2 regions of the Planosporangium spinosum genome follow, and region 1 is predicted to be linked to the other one. Evidence: predicted binding sites of a transcription regulator. Region 1 holds the regulator's gene; the other holds the start of a gene.
The links. The regulator HrcA, encoded in region 1, represses chaperone genes, less so after heat shock. The targets are predictions, from matches to a motif close to GGTTNGCACNCTCNNNNNGAGNGTGCNAACC.

Region 1 (7,634 bases):
TGCACGTCCTCGAGCCCCTCCAGGATCTCGCGGACGACCCGCAGGCCGCTGGTGGTGCCGCCGGGCAGGTCGACCTGGGTGACGTCGCCGGTGACCACGATCCGGGAGCCGAAGCCGAGCCGGGTCAGGAACATCTTCATCTGCTCCGGCGTGGTGTTCTGCGCCTCGTCGAGGATGATGAACGCGTCGTTGAGCGTGCGGCCCCGCATGTACGCCAGCGGCGCCACCTCGATCGTGCCCGCCTGCATCAGCCGCGGGATCGACTCCGGGTCCAGCATGTCGTGCAGCGCGTCGTAGAGCGGCCGCAGGTACGGGTCGATCTTCTCGTACAGCGTGCCGGGCAGGAAGCCGAGCCGCTCGCCGGCCTCCACGGCCGGGCGGGTGAGGATGATCCGGTTGACCTGCTTGGCCTGGAGCGCCTGGACGGCCTTCGCCATCGCCAGGTAGGTCTTGCCGGTACCGGCCGGGCCGATGCCGAAGACGATGGTGTGCTGGTCGATCGCGTCGACGTAGCGCTTCTGACCCAGGGTCTTCGGGCGGATCGTCCGGCCGCGCCGGGACAGGATGTTGAGCGTGAGGACGTCGGCGGGCCGTTCGGTGGTGCCCTCCTCGAGCATGCCCACGGTCCGCCGCACAGCGTCAGCGGTCAGTGTCTCGCCTTTCTCGATCAGTTCGAGCAGCTCCGCGAAGATGCGCTCGGCGAGCGCGTTATCGGCAGGGGCACCCGTGATGGTGATTTCGTTTCCCCGGACGTGGACATCGCTGGCCACCGCGCGTTCGACCTGGCGGAGCAGCTCGTCACGGGCGCCGAGCAGCCGGACCATGGTGTGCGGATCCTCGACCGTGATCTTCGTCTGCGCCCGCAGGGGCTCGGCGTGCGCGCCACTCACCGCGGGGGATGGAATCTGGGTCATGGGTCGGCCCGCGGGCCTCACGACACCTGCTTTCACATTCTGCGGCGCGCTCGTCGCCCGCCGGCACCCTCAATCAAACCTATCTGGGTACTCAATGGTATCGGGCCTGCCCCGCCAGGTCTCGCCCGTATTTCCCGGTCCGCGCCCGGTCACCGTCCGGGACCGGCCCGACTCGTGATCACAGCCGGGTGGTACCCGGATAATCTTCGGGCGTACCACCCTTCCAGGAGGCGGCGATGAGCGAGTCGGCGATGAGATCGGTGCTGGTGACCGGCGGTTCCCGTGGCATCGGCCGGGCGGTGGTCCGGGCCTTCGCCGCGGCCGGCGACCGGGTCGCGATCCACCACCGCGCCTCGGCCGACCTCGCCGAGGCGCTGCGCGCCGAGCTGCCCGGTGCTCACCACGTCGTGGTCTCCGGCGACGTGGCCGACCCGCAGGCCGTACGGCGCTTCGTCGACGCGGCGGCCGACGCCCTGGGCGGCCTCGACGTCGTGGTCAACAACGCGGCGGTCTTCCCCCGCCACCCGATCATGGAAACCTCGTACGACGACTGGCAGGCGGCCTGGCGGGAGACGCTCGCGGTCAACCTGGTCGGCCCGGCCAACGTCGCCTGGTGCGCGGTACGCCACCTGCGCCCCGGCGGCCGCATCGTCAACGTGTCGTCGCGGGGCGCCTTCCGGGGCGAGCCGGAGCAGCCCGGGTACGGGGCGAGCAAGGCCGGACTGAACGCCCTGACCCAGTCGCTGGCGCAGGCCCTCGCCCCGTACGGCATCGCCGTGTCGGCGGTCGCACCGGGCTTCGTCGAGACCGACATGACCAACGAGCACCTCAAGTCGCCGCGCGGCGACGAGATCCGGGCCCAGAGCCCGTTCCACCGGGTCGCCCGGCCCGACGAGATCGCGGCGGCCGTGCGCTACCTCGCCTCGCCGGAGGCCGAGTGGGCCAGCGGCGCGATCCTCGACCTGAACGGCGCGTCGTACCTCCGCACGTAGCCGCTCCGCGATCCTCAGACACTCGTGCCGGCGGCGGTCCGTACGAGCGTCTGAGGATCCGGGACGACCTAGTGCCCCAGCAGCGCCTCGATCTCCGTCACCTGATCGGGGGTCAGCGGCCCGTGGCTCAACGCGCCGGCGTTCTCCTCCACCTGGGCGACCGTGCGGCAGCCGGGCAGCGGGATCGCCCGCGGGCTGCGGGCCCAGTTCCAGGCCAGCGCGCCCTGGGCGAGGGTGCGGCCACCGCTGGTGAGGATCTCGCGTACCGCGTCGCGGCGGCGCAGGAACTCCGGCGCCGCCCGGCCGTCCCGGAACCACGTGAGCCACTCCGGCGCCCGCCCCCGCACCGTGTCGGGCGGGAACGTGGTGTGCGCGGTCACCTTCTCGCTGAGCAGGCCCATGGCGAGCGGACTGCGGTTGAGGCTGGCGAGGTCGTAGCGCTCGCAGCGCTCCAGGATCTCCGGCGCGTCGAGGAACAGGTTCAGCGCGTGCTGTACCACCGAGCAGTGCGCCCCGGCGGCGAAGACGTCCACCCCGGCCGGATTGTCGGTGCTCCAACCGTACGTGCGGATCAGGCCCCGGTCGACCAGCTCCTCGCAGACCGGTACCAGGTCGGCCGCCTCGTCGAGTGGCAGCCCGTTGACGTGCAGCTGGTACACGTCGATCCGGTCGGTGTCCAGCCGCCGCAGCGACTCGCGTACCGCCCAGCGCAGGTACTCGGGTGCCCCGGTCTCGCCGAGGAGCTGACGCGTGCGCTCGTCGTACCGGTTGCCCCACTTGGTGGCGATCACGACCTCGTCGCGGACCGGTGCCAGCACCCGGCCCAGCAGCTCCTCCGCGTGGCCGGCACCGTACGCGTCGGCCGTGTCGAACAGGGTGACGCCGAGGTCGACGGCACGCCGGAGCGCTCTGGCCGACTCCTCGTCGTCGGCCGGGCCCCAGCCGAGCGGCTGCCCGCCGGCGACCATCTCGCCGCCCATGGCCCACGTCCCGACTCCGAGGGCGCTCACCTCGATGCCGCTGCGCCCCAGAACCCGCTTCAGATCCATCGTCATGGGTACGAGCCTGCAACCTGGAGCGCACTCCAGGGCAAGTGCTCCGTCGGTTACGCCCTCACCAGCGGCCGAGGCGCACCGACAGGGCGGACAGCGCCGCCACCCCGGCGGTCGAGGTACGCAGGACCTCCGGGCCGAGCCGGACCGGTAGCGCCCCGGCACCCTCCAGCGCGGCCAGTTCCTCGGGAGCGATGCCGCCTTCCGGGCCGACGACGAGCGTGATGTCGTCGGCGGCGGGCAGGTCGACCCGTGACAGCGGCGCCGCCGCCTCCTCGTGGAGTACCAGCAGCGGCCCCGGCCGCCGGGTCAGGTTCGCGGTGGTCGTGGCGTCCGCCACCACCGGAAGCCACGGCCGGCGCGCCTGCTTGGCCGCTTCCCGCGCGGTGGCCCGCCAGCGCTGGAGCGGCCGGTCGTCCTTCCACCGCGCGACCGACCGGGCCGCGGCCCACGGAACGATCTCGTCCACGCCGACCTCGGTCATCGCCTGGACCGCCAGTTCGCCCCGGTCGCCCTTGGCGATGCCCTGGACGACGACGAGTCGCGGGGTCGGCGCCGCGACCCGGGTACGGCCGGTGACCGCCACGTCCAGGGTGCCCCGGCCGACGGCGGTGACCACGCCGGTGGCCGTACCGCCCTGGCCGTCGCCGAGCAGCAGGTGCTCGCCCACGCGCAGGCGCTGGACGGTGGCGGCGTGGTGCCCCTCCGGCCCGTCGAGGTGGAACTCGTCGCCGTCGGGCAGGGCGTCGACGAGAAACAGCGGCAAACTCATGATCGACGCAACTCATCGGCGCGTGATCGACGCAACGTCCGGGAAACCGTGGTCCCCCGAGTGGTGGGCGACCACGGCTTCCCGGACGTTGTGATGATCAAGGCTGTCAACAAGGTCACGCGTGGCCGTTGAACGCGTCCCGCATCCGCGAGAAGAAGCCACCCTGCTTGGACAGTTCGGCGACCTCCTCGCCCCGGGAGCGGGCGAACTCGCGCAGCAGCCGCTCCTGCTCCGGGTCGAGCTTGGTCGGGGTACGCACGTCGAGGTGCACGAACAGGTCCCCCCGGCCGGTGCCGCGCAGGTGCGGCACGCCCTTGCCCCGGATGCGCATCGTCGCGCCGGGCTGGGTGCCGGCCCGGACGTCGACGTTCTCCTCGCCGTCGAGCGTCTTGATGGTCAGCCGGGTGCCGAGGGCGGCGGCCGTCATCGGCACGGTGACCCGGCAGTGCAGGTCGTCGCCCTTGCGCGAGTACACGTCGTGCGTGCGCTCGTGGATCTCCACGTACAGGTCGCCGGGCGGGCCGCCACCGGGGCCGACCTCGCCCTGCTGGGCCAGCCGGATGCGCATGCCGTCCTCGACCCCGGCCGGGATCTTGACCGTCAGCGTGCGCCGGGTGCGTACCCGACCGTCGCCGCCGCAGGTCTGGCACGGGTGCGGAATGACCGTGCCGTACCCCTGGCAGGCGGCGCAGGGGCGGGCCGAGACGACCTGCCCGAGGAACGTGCGCTGCACCGACTGCACCTCGCCCCGGCCGCCGCAGACGTCACAGGTGGCAGGGTGGGTGCCGGCCGCCGTACCCGCGCCGGAGCAGGTGGTGCAGAGCACGGCGGTGTCGACGGTGATCGGCGTCTCCACGCCGAACGCGGTCTCGTTGAGGTCGAGTTCGAGCCGGAGGATCGCGTCGGCGCCGGGCCGCACCCGGGGTCGCGGGCCGCGGGCCGCGGAGGTACCGAAGAAGGCGTCCATGATGTCCTGGAAGCCCACGAACGGCCCGCCCGCGCCGGGGCCGGGTCCGCCACCACCGGGGGCGAGCGGGTCGCCGCCGAGGTCGACCATCTCGCGCTTCGCCGGGTCGGACAGGACCTCGTACGCGGCGTTGATCTCCTTGAACTTCTCCTGCGCCACCGGGTCCGGGTTGACGTCAGGGTGATACTCGCGGGCCAGCTTCCGGTAGGCCCGCTTTATCTCGTCCGCGGAGGCGTCCCGACGTACCCCCAGGATCCCGTAGTAGTCCTTGTTGGCCACGTGCGTCCTTCTGCCCTCGCTCTATGCGCCTGTTGGTCAGCCGTATCAGCTGTGTGTCACTGCAGTGTCAGCTCTATGCGAGCAGATCGCCGACGTAGCGTGCCACGGCACGTACGGTGGCGATGGTCCCGGGGTAGTCCATGCGGGTCGGCCCGAGCACACCCATGCCGCCCACGACAATGGTGCCCGGTCCGTACCCGGTGCTGACCACCGAGGTGGTCCGCAGGTCCTCGATCTCGTTCTCGTCGCCGATCAGCACGCGCGTCCCGCTCGGCTCCACCTCACCGAACAGCTTGAGGAGCACCACTTCTTCCTCGAGCGCCTCGAGGATCGGCCGCAGGGCGCCCTGGAAGTCCAGCAGGCCGCGCGCCAGGTTGGCGGTGCCGGCGAGCGCGATGCGCTCCTCCTTGCGCTCCACGAGCGTCTCCAGCAGCACGGTGGACAGGGCGGTCATCGCCGGCCGCAGCGCCGGCGACACCTCGTCCAGCAGCGCCTCGACCAGCGGCGGGGTCTCGGTGAGCGCGCTGCCGGCCAGCTTTTCGTTGATCAGGCGGCGCAGGTGGGCCACGTCGTCGGCGGGCAGCGTGCCGGGCAGCTCCACGAGGCGCTGATCGACGCGACCGGTATCGGCGATCATCACCAGCATCAGTCGGGTGGTGGACAGCGGGACCAGTTCGAGGTGGCGCACCTTCGACCGCGACAGGCTCGGGTACTGCACGATCGCGACCTGGCGGGTGAGCTGGGCCAACAGCCGCACGGTGCGGTGCACGACGTCGTCGAGGTCGACCGCGCCGAGCAGGAACCGTTCGATCGCGCGGCGCTCCGCCGGAGACAGCGGCTTGACCCGGCTGAGCCGGTCGACGAACAGCCGGTACCCGCGGTCGGTGGGCACCCGGCCGGCGCTCGTGTGCGGCTGCCGGATGTACCCCTCCTCCTCGAGCACGGCCATGTCGTTGCGCACGGTCGCGGGCGAGACCCTCAGGTTGTGCCGCTTGACGAGCGCCTTGCTGCCGACCGGCTCCTGGGTCGCGACGTAGTCCTCGACGATGGCGCGCAGCACTTCCAACTTACGATCGTCGAGGGCCATGGCCGCACCTCCCGTCGGGCTCGTCGCCGTCCCCGACGGGCCGGCTGGCACTCCAGATAAGTGAGTGCCAGTCTAGCGCCGCAGGCCAGACCGATGCGATGCTTCTTTTGTCCGTTTCGCGCATGAATAACGTACTTTCTTCGCCCGCTGGGGTGCCGGCCCACCGGCCGGCTCTCCCGGGGTGTCTTCCCCTGACCGACCGGACGCCGAAACAGGTCTGGTTGTCTCGAACATGTCGCACCAGGTCGCTACCGCGAATTGATCGATGGTTCTACGGTGGCGCACATGACAGAACCACCCCGCCCTCCGGGCGAGGGCACCGGCATCCCGCCGGACCCCACCGCCCCGCAACCACCGTCGGCCTCCACCCCGGGCGAGGCGACCGCTCCCTCATACCCGCCGCCACCGTCAGGCGGGTACGCGCCCCCGCCGCCGCCCGGCGGGTACCCGCCCCCGCCGCCCGGCGGGTACGCGCCCCCTCCGGCCGGTGGCTACCAGCCCGGCCCGGGCGTCCCCCCGCCGGGGTACGCCAGCAACGACGACAAAACCTGGGCGCTGGTGGCGCACTTCGGCGGCGCGGCCGGCATGTTCGTCAGCGGCGGCCTCCTGGGCTTCGTCGCCCCGCTGATCGCCTACCTGGCGAAGGGGCAGCAGTCCCCCGCGGTACGGGCGCACGCCGTGGCGGCGCTGAACTTCCAGATCCTGTGGTCGATCCTCGGCTTCGTCGCCTGGATCATCGGGTGCTTCCTGTTGTTCCTGCCCACCCTGGCCGTGATGGCGATCGGGGTCATCTTCGGCGTCATCGCCGGGGTCAAGGCCAACGAGGGCGAGCTCTACCGCTACCCGATGTCGGCCGGCTTCATAAAGTAGCCGGGCAGGGAGCCAGGCCGGCTCGACGTCCCATGATCGTCACAACGTGCCGGACGTTGTGACGATCATGGGCACGCGCCGCCGACCATGGGCGCGTGCTGCCGACCACGGGCGCGCGTCACGGCAACAGGTCGCGGACCACCGCGTCGGCCAGCAGCCGCCCGCGCAGGGTGAGCACCGCCCCGCCTGCGCCGAACACCGCCGCGTCCAGCAGTCCGGCGCCGGCGGCCCGGTGCGCCGCCGCCCGCCCGGCATCGTCGAGCGTGTCCAGCGGCAGCCCCGACGACAGCCGCAGCCGCAGCATCACGTCCTCGGTGTGGCGCTCGCCGGGCGTCAGCAGCTCCCGAGCCTGCGCCGGGGACTCCCCCGCCGCCAGCCGCGCAGCGTACGCCGCCGGATGCTTGACGTTCCACCACCGCACCCCGCCGACGTGGCTGTGCGCGCCCGGCCCGAGCCCCCACCAGTCCCCGCCGGTCCAGTACAGCAGGTTGTGCCGGCACCGGGCGGCCTCGTCGCGCGCCCAGTTGGAGACCTCGTACCAGCGCAGACCCGCGGCGGTCAGCGCGGCCTCGGCGGCGAGGTACCGGTCGGCGGCCACGTCGTCGTCCGGGTACGGCAGCTCGCCCCGGCGCATCCGGGCAGCCAGCCGGGTGCCCTCCTCAACGATCAGGGCGTACGCGCTGACGTGGTCGGCACCGGCC
Region 2 (7,634 bases), on a different contig from region 1:
ACCACCTCGCCGCGCACGTGGCTGTCGACACCCTCGAACACGGCCCGTTGCCCGAGCCGGCCGTGGCGCTGCTGGTCTCGGGCGGGCACTCCAGCCTGCTCGTCGTCGACGACCTGGCCGCCGGTGTGACCCCGCTGGGCGCCACCATCGACGACGCGGCGGGGGAGGCGTTCGACAAGGTCGCCCGCCTGCTCGGGCTGCCGTTCCCGGGCGGGCCGCCGATCGACCGGGCCGCGCGCGAGGGAGACCCGGCCAGCATCAGCTTCCCGCGCGGCCTCACCGGCCCGCGCGACCTGGAGCACCACCGGTTCGACTTCTCGTTCTCCGGGTTGAAGACCGCCGTCGCCCGATGGGTGGAGGCCCGGCAGCGGGCCGGCGAACCGGTACCGGTGGCCGACGTGGCGGCCAGCTTCCAGGAGGCGGTCTGTGACGTGCTCGCGACGAAGGCGGTCGACGCCTGCCGCACCCACGGCGTGGGCACGCTCGTGATCGGCGGCGGGGTGGCGGCCAACTCGCGGCTGCGCGCGGTGGCCGAGGAGCGTGCGGCGAAGTACGGGATCACGGTCCGGGTACCGCGGCCGAAGCTGTGCACCGACAACGGCGCCATGGTCGCGGCGCTCGGTTCGCATCTCGTGGCCGCCGGCGCCCAACCGAGCGCGCTGGACCTGCCGGCCGACTCCGCGCTGCCGCTGGGCGTGGTGGCGGGGTAAGGTCCCTGGCCGTGGCGGCCGGGCGAGATCGCCGGCCGCCGGCGACGGGGGAGGGGAGTGCGGTGATCGTACGGATGTGGGAGGTGCGAGCCCACCCGGAGGGCTTCGCCGACCTGCTGTCCTGGGTGTGCGAGGCGGGCGTACCCGAGATCGAGAGCCGCCCGCTGCATGTCAGCACCGAGGTGTTCTCCTCGGCTGACGACCGGATCGTGGTGATCTCGAAGTGGCGCGGCGCTCCGGAGGAGCTGCCCGCGCCACCCGGTCACCTGGTCGCCCGACGCCCCCACTCGTGGGACTTCACGCCGGTCGACCGATAGGCGTACCGGGCCGTGCGGCTGCGGCGGTCAGTCGGGTCCGCCGGTCAGGCAGGCTGACCGGTCAGCCGCTTGGCCGCGGCCATGATGAGGGAGATCAGCAGGGCGCTGACGACCTGCACGGCAATCGCGGAAACTACCTCGGCCATCTGTACTCGTTCTCCTTGTTCGACGCCTTCGGCAGGTGAAGGGTTGACGCCTTCCGGCAGGTGAAACGTAGGGCTGTCGGGTAAACCCGAGGTGACTGTAGCGGGATATCACGGTGACGTCGGGTCGACCGGGCGAGGTGGTCACCCGTCCCGGTTCGTCCGCCCGAACAGTTCGTCCGCCTGAACAGGAGGAAAACCGAAAGCGGTGGGCGGGCGTACCCCCATAGGGTCAGGATCACCATGAAGACCCTCCCCGTCGTCGAGGACGGGCGCATCACCGAGCTGGGCAGCCACCGGGAGCTGATCGAGGCCGACGGCGCGTACGCCGCGCCGTGGCGCTCCTGGCACGGCACGGCGACCGTCTCTTCGTAGATCGTGGACACGTGACGGTGCGGCAGGCCCCCTGAGCGTCCACGGTCGCGGAGCGGGGGCTGGAGCGGGGGGCTACGGCGCGGCGATCGGCGCCACCGTGGCGCCGGTGAGCCGGACCAGGTCGGCCGGGGCCAGTTCGATCTCCAACCCGCGCCGGCCGGCGGACACGTACACCGTCCCGTGCTCCGACGCCGAGGCGTCGACGACGGTGGGCAGCCGCTTGCGCTGCCCCAGCGGGCTGATGCCGCCGCGCACGTACCCGGTCGCCCGCTCGGCCTGGGCCGGATCGGCCATGGCGGCGCGCTTGCCGCCAACGGCGGTGGCGAGTGCCTTGAGATCCAGTGCGCCGGTCACCGGTACGACGGCGACGGTCAGCGCCCCGTCGACGGTGGTGACCAGGGTCTTGAAGCACCGGGTGGGGTCGATGCCCAGGGCGGCGGCGGCCTCCGCCCCGTACGACTCGGCGCGGGGATCATGGTGATACGAGTGCACCTGGTGGGCGACCTTCTGCTTGCCGAGCAGCACGGTCGCCGGCGTACCCTGCCCTGCCACGACACGCAGGGTACCGGTCGGCGTCGGCACCGTCCGCAGCGGCGGGCGTCCGGGCGCCGGATGGCCCGGCCGGCCGCGATCACCTATCTTGGGGCCGACGATGGAGGTGTCCGCAATGACGGGGAGTCGCCGGGCGTACGCCTGGGTGCCGGCCTGCGTCCTCGCCGCGGTGGTGCTGCTGGCCGCCTGCGCGTGGGCCGGAGCGACGTCGGCGGTGCACCGGAGGGCCACGGCGACCGTGCACCGGACCGAGGCGCGCTGCAACCGGCCGGCGGTGACCACGGCCGGTCGGGGCGCGGCGGTGACCGGACAGGACCCGCCATCGGCAACGTGGCGCACCCGCACCTTCCGGGCCGGCGGCTGCGGTGCGCTGCGCCAGGTACGCGACCTGCGCCAGCACCGGACCCGGCACTGAACCCGCCACCGGACCCGGCACCGACGGTACGGTCCGGGCCGGCGGAGCCGGCGCGGTCGCGAGCGGCCGCGACAGAAACCGCGTGGCTCCGGGCGGGCCGTCAGGCCGGTGTGCACAGCAGCGCGGTCGGCGCTCCGGCCACCCGGGTGAGCACCACCGTCAGCTCACCGGCGCCGACCAGTTTGAGGTCGCGGCGCAGCCGCTCGATGTCGACGGCCGAGCCGCGCTTGGCGATCGTGACCCGGCCCACCCCCCGGGCCCGTAGCGCCGCACGCAGTCGCTTCACCGAGAACGGCAGGGCGTCCAGCACCTCCAGGCACCGCCCGTACGGGGTGGGCACCGGGTCGTCGGCGTAGACGTAGGCGATCGTCGGGTCGGCCAGCGTCCCCCGTACGGTCGCGGCGAACTCGGCGACGAGGTGCGCCCGGACGACGGCGCCGTCGGGGTCGTACAGGTAGCGGCGCACCGGGCCGACCGGTGCCTGTTCCTCGCCGCTCCCGGTCAGCTCGTGCTCCTGCCCGCCGCGCAGGACGGTCGCGCGCCGGGGTACCTCGGCCAGCGGACCGCACCAGAACGCGGCCTCGACCACCTCGCCCTGCACCGACACCCACTGGGCCTCGGCGCCGTCCGGGATGAGCGCGTGGTCGATACCGGGGGCGAGCTTGAGCACCGTCCGGGGCACCCGCCGGGCGAGGCCGGCGACGAAGTCCCATGGCGGGGAGTAATCGGTCGGGTCGAACACCCGTCGCCCGGTGGCGGTGCGCCGGGCCGGGTCGCAGAAGACCGCGTCCACCTCGTCGAGCGCGACGTCGCGGGCGTCCGCCGCGGTCACGGTGGCCCGGTCGGCCAGGCCGAGCGCGACCAGGTTCGCGCTCGCCACCGCGGCGGTCAGCGGGTCGGCGTCGACGGCGAGTACCCGCAGCCCGGCCCGGGCGAACGCGATCGCGTCGGCGCCGACACCGCAGCCGAGGTCGGCGACGGTACGGGCGCCGGACGCCGCCAGCCGGGCCGCGCGGCGGGCCGCCACCTCGGCGCGGGTCGCCTGCTCCAGCCCGGCCCTGGTGAAGAACATCCCGGCCGCGTCGGCGCCGAACTTCGTGCCGGCCCGGCGGCGCAGTACCGCCTGGGTCAGCGCGGCGGCGGCCAGGTCGGACGCGATCTCCCGGGACCGCAGCGCGGATGCCGCCGCGAGCGGGTCGAGGTCGGCGACCTCGGTGGCGGCGGCGAGCGCCCGCGCACCCTCGACGCTACGCAGGGTCGCCAGCTGGTCGGTGTCCATCGCGCCATTGTGGGCGACCACGAGGGCGGCGACGCCGGGCGGGCCGGTGCGGGGACGCCGGGCGGGCCGGTGCGGGGACGCCGGGCGGGCCGGTGCGGGGACGCCGGGCGGGCCGGTGCGGGGACGCCGGGCGGTCCGGACGCCGTATCGTCCGGGCCGCCCGGGAACGTCCGTTTCCGGACGGTGTTCCCGCCGTCAGGCGTTCTCGTTCTCGCGGGTCTCGACCACGCAGTCCGGGCCGGGGTAGAGCAGGCTCTCGTGCCCGTCCGGGAAGCGCACCAGATACGGCGGCGCGCCGTCCCGGCCGCGTACCTCGATGATTTCTCCGAGTCGGTCCTTGTCGCCGACCGTACGCCCGTGGACGTGCAGTCGGTCACCGACGGTTGCCCGCATGCAGATCACCTCCTCGTGTGGGTGGCTCCGATGACGTGGTGGTGCACTCGGGAGTGTGGCGCATGGTGCTCTACCCGAGGCCGGCGCACTTTGCACTACGCGGGACCGACCTGTCGTGACCGGATGCCGCCCCGTTACCCAATATGGCCTGCCGTCGGCCGGACGGCGACCGGTGTCACCGGCGGCGATGGAGTCGATACCGTCCGGGCTGATTAAGCGACGCCAGGATGGGCAGTCCCGCTGGGCGGTCATCCGCGGGTGTGTCGGCGTGAGTGTTCGTTGGCACTCTCCTTGACGGAGTGCTAGCTCTGGGAATAACCTCCGGTTAGCACTCTCACCCTGAGGGTGCCAAACACACAGGTGCCTAGCCCGGAGTTTCCGGCACCCGCGACGACGGAAGCGCCAGGCGGCAGGAGACACGAACCTAATACCCCAGGAGGGTATGCCCGTGACTACCGCGACGAAGGTTGCGATCAAGCCGCTCGAGGACCGCATTCTGGTCCAGGCGAACGAGGCCGAGACCACCACGGCGTCGGGCATCGTCATCCCCGACACCGCGAAGGAGAAGCCGCAGGAGGGCACCGTCCTCGCTGTGGGCCCGGGTCGCTTCGACGACAAGGGCAACCGGATCCCGGTCGACGTGAAGGTCGGCGACACGGTGATCTACTCCAAGTACGGAGGCACCGAGGTCAAGTGGGGCGGCGAGGAGTACCTGGTGCTCTCCGCCCGGGATGTCCTCGCGGTCATCGAGAAGTGACCCACTAACACCCGTGGACGCCGCCCCGGGTCCGGTGCGCGACCAGCGCCGGCCCCGGGGCGGTGGCTCGTGAAGGGAACCCCATATGGCGAAGATCCTGAGCTTCGCGGACGACGCCCGCCACCGGCTCGAGCACGGCGTCAACGCGCTGGCCGACGCGGTCAAGGTCACGCTCGGCCCCCGTGGGCGCAACGTCGTCCTGGAGCAGAAGTTCGGCTCACCCACCATCACCAACGACGGCGTGACGATCGCTAAGGAGATCGAGCTCGCCAACCCGTACGAGAACCTCGGCGCGCAGCTGGTCAAGGAGGTCGCCTCCAAGACCAACGACGTCGCCGGTGACGGCACCACCACGGCGACCGTCCTGGCCCAGGCGATGGTCCGCGAGGGCCTGCGCGCCGTCGCCGCCGGATCCAGCCCGACCGGTCTCAAGCGGGGCGTCGACGCGGCTACCGCGGCCATCGCCGAGGCGCTGCGGGGCAAGGCCGCCGAGGTCGCCAGCCGCGACGAGATCGCCCAGGTGGCGACCGTGTCGGCGCAGGACCCGACGATCGGTGACCTGATCGCCGAGGCCATGGAGAAGGTCGGCCGCACCGGTGTCATCACGGTCGAGGAGGGTTCGACCCTCGCGACCGAGCTCGAGGTCACCGAGGGTATGCAGTTCGACAAGGGCTACATCTCGCCGTACTTCCAGACCGACCCGGAAGCCGGCGAGGCCGTCCTCGAGGACCCGTACATCCTGATCACGACGCAGAAGATCAGTGCTATCGAGGAGCTGCTGCCGCTGCTGGAGAAGGTCCTGCAGGCCAGCAAGCCGCTGCTGATCATCGCCGAGGACGTCGAGGGCCAGGCCCTGTCGACGCTCGTCGTGAACTCCATCCGCAAGACCCTCAAGGTCGCCGCGGTCAAGGCGCCGGCGTTCGGTGACCGCCGTAAGGCCATGCTGCAGGACATCGCGATCCTCACCGGTGGCGAGTTGGTCGCGCCCGAGCTGGGCTACAAGCTCGACTCGGTCGGCCTGGAGCAGCTCGGCCAGGCCCGCCGCGTCGTCGTGACCAACAACAACACGACGATCGTCGACGGCGCCGGCAGCGAGGCCGACATCTCGGCACGGGTCGAGCAGATCCGCAAGGAGATCGAGGCCAGCGACTCCGACTGGGACCGCGAGAAGCTGAACGAGCGCCTCGCCAAGCTCGCCGGCGGCGTCGCCGTCATCAAGGTCGGCGCGGCCACCGACGTGGAGCTCAAGGAGCGCAAGCACCGCATCGAGGACGCCATCTCCGCGACCAAGGCGGCCGTCGAGGAGGGCATCGTCCCCGGTGGCGGCGCGGCGCTGGTGCAGACCTCGCACGTGCTGGACGGCAACCTCGACCGTAGTGGCGACGAGGCGGTCGGCGTGCAGATCGTGCGCCGCGCCCTGGTCGAGCCGCTGCGGTGGATCGCCCAGAACGCCGGCTTCGACGGGTACGTCGTGGTCGAGCGGGTCCGCGACGCGGAGTGGGGCACCGGCTTCAACGCCGCGACCGGCGAGTACGTCGACCTGGTCAAGGCCGGCATCGTCGACCCGGTGAAGGTGACCCGCAGCGCGGTGGCCAACGCGGCCTCGATCGCGGGCCTGCTGCTCACCACCGAGAGCCTTGTGGTGGAGAAGCCCGCCGCGCCCGAGCCGGCGGCGGCCGGTCACGGTCACGGCCACGGCCACGGACACCAGCACGGCCCCGGTTTCTGACCGGAACCGACCCAAACGGCCGGCTCGCCCTCTTCGGAGAGGGTGAGCCGGCCGTTTCCACGTTCCAGGCGTGCCCCGGGTGATCGTTGTTCCACGGGTGCCTGCGGGATCGTTGTTCCACGCGTGCCTGCTTGATCGTTGTTCCACGGGTGCCTGCGGGATCGTTCTTTCGATGCTGGAGGTGGCGCCCCGGCGGCGCCCCGGCGGCGCGCAGGACCGCCGACTGCGCAAGACTGGAGGCGTGGACCACCGCCGATACGGCGCCCTCGCCGGTCTCGCCTCGGCCGCGGTCGCGCTCGGGGTAGCCGAACTGCTCGCGGTGCCGGTCGGCGCGCGGGCCGCGCCCCTGGTCGCGGTCGGTGGCGTGGTCGTCGACGCGGTGCCCGCCCCCGTCAAGAACCTCGCGGTCGACGTCTTCTACACCCATGACAAGGCCGCCCTGATGACCGGTACGGCGCTGCTGGTCGCCGGGCTCGCGGCGGTGGCGGGCGTGGTCGTGGTACGCCGGCCCCGGTTCGGGCTGGCCGGCGTCGCCCTGCTCGGCGTCGTCGGGGCCGTAGCGGCGCTCACCCGGCCCGGCGCCACCTGGTGGTACGCGTTGCCGTCGGCGGTCGGCGCACTCGTCGGTGCCGGGGTGCTGCTGGCCCTGCGGGGGCGGCTCGTCCCACGCCCCGACCCCGTCCCGCGCCCCGACCCCGTCCCGCGCCCCGTAGTGGCGGAGCAGGCCGGAGCGACGGAGCAGGCCGGATCGGCCGAGCAGGACCCGGACCGGGGTCGGCGGCGTTTCCTCCGGCTGTCCGGCGCGGCGCTCGGTGCCGGCCTCGGCGCGGCCGCCGCCGGCCGTTGGCTGGCGACCCGCCGCGGCGTATCGGCGGCCCGGGCCTCGGTGACGCTGCCGGTCCCGGCAAGCCCCGCGGCGTCGCTGCCCGCGGCGGTCGACGCCCACCTGCCCGGCCTGACCCCG

Region 2: a site for HrcA is predicted at 4,508-4,538, ahead of groES (co-chaperone GroES). Genes of this name have one in related genera too.

The regions. Positions count from the first base shown of each region.
Region 1 is NZ_JBLYUB010000017.1:129,269-136,902, reverse strand. It holds gene ACNTMW_RS22300 (PhoH family protein) at 1-914, opposite strand, end outside; gene ACNTMW_RS22295 (SDR family NAD(P)-dependent oxidoreductase) at 1,151-1,906, shown strand; gene ACNTMW_RS22290 (aldo/keto reductase) at 1,975-2,955, opposite strand; gene ACNTMW_RS22285 (16S rRNA (uracil(1498)-N(3))-methyltransferase) at 3,020-3,730, opposite strand; gene dnaJ (molecular chaperone DnaJ) at 3,846-4,976, opposite strand; gene hrcA (heat-inducible transcriptional repressor HrcA) at 5,050-6,063, opposite strand; gene ACNTMW_RS22270 (DUF4870 domain-containing protein) at 6,349-6,933, shown strand; gene hemW (radical SAM family heme chaperone HemW) at 7,052-7,634, opposite strand, start outside.
Region 2 is NZ_JBLYUB010000005.1:90,877-98,510, forward strand. It holds gene tsaD (tRNA (adenosine(37)-N6)-threonylcarbamoyltransferase complex transferase subunit TsaD) at 1-710, shown strand, start outside; gene ACNTMW_RS08925 (hypothetical protein) at 773-1,027, shown strand; gene ACNTMW_RS08930 (hypothetical protein) at 1,414-1,545, shown strand; gene ybaK (Cys-tRNA(Pro) deacylase) at 1,618-2,097, opposite strand; gene ACNTMW_RS08940 (hypothetical protein) at 2,213-2,512, shown strand; gene ACNTMW_RS08945 (class I SAM-dependent methyltransferase) at 2,613-3,791, opposite strand; gene ACNTMW_RS08950 (DUF1918 domain-containing protein) at 3,987-4,184, opposite strand; gene groES (co-chaperone GroES) at 4,627-4,941, shown strand; gene groL (chaperonin GroEL) at 5,027-6,670, shown strand; gene ACNTMW_RS08965 (molybdopterin-dependent oxidoreductase) at 6,843-7,634, shown strand, end outside.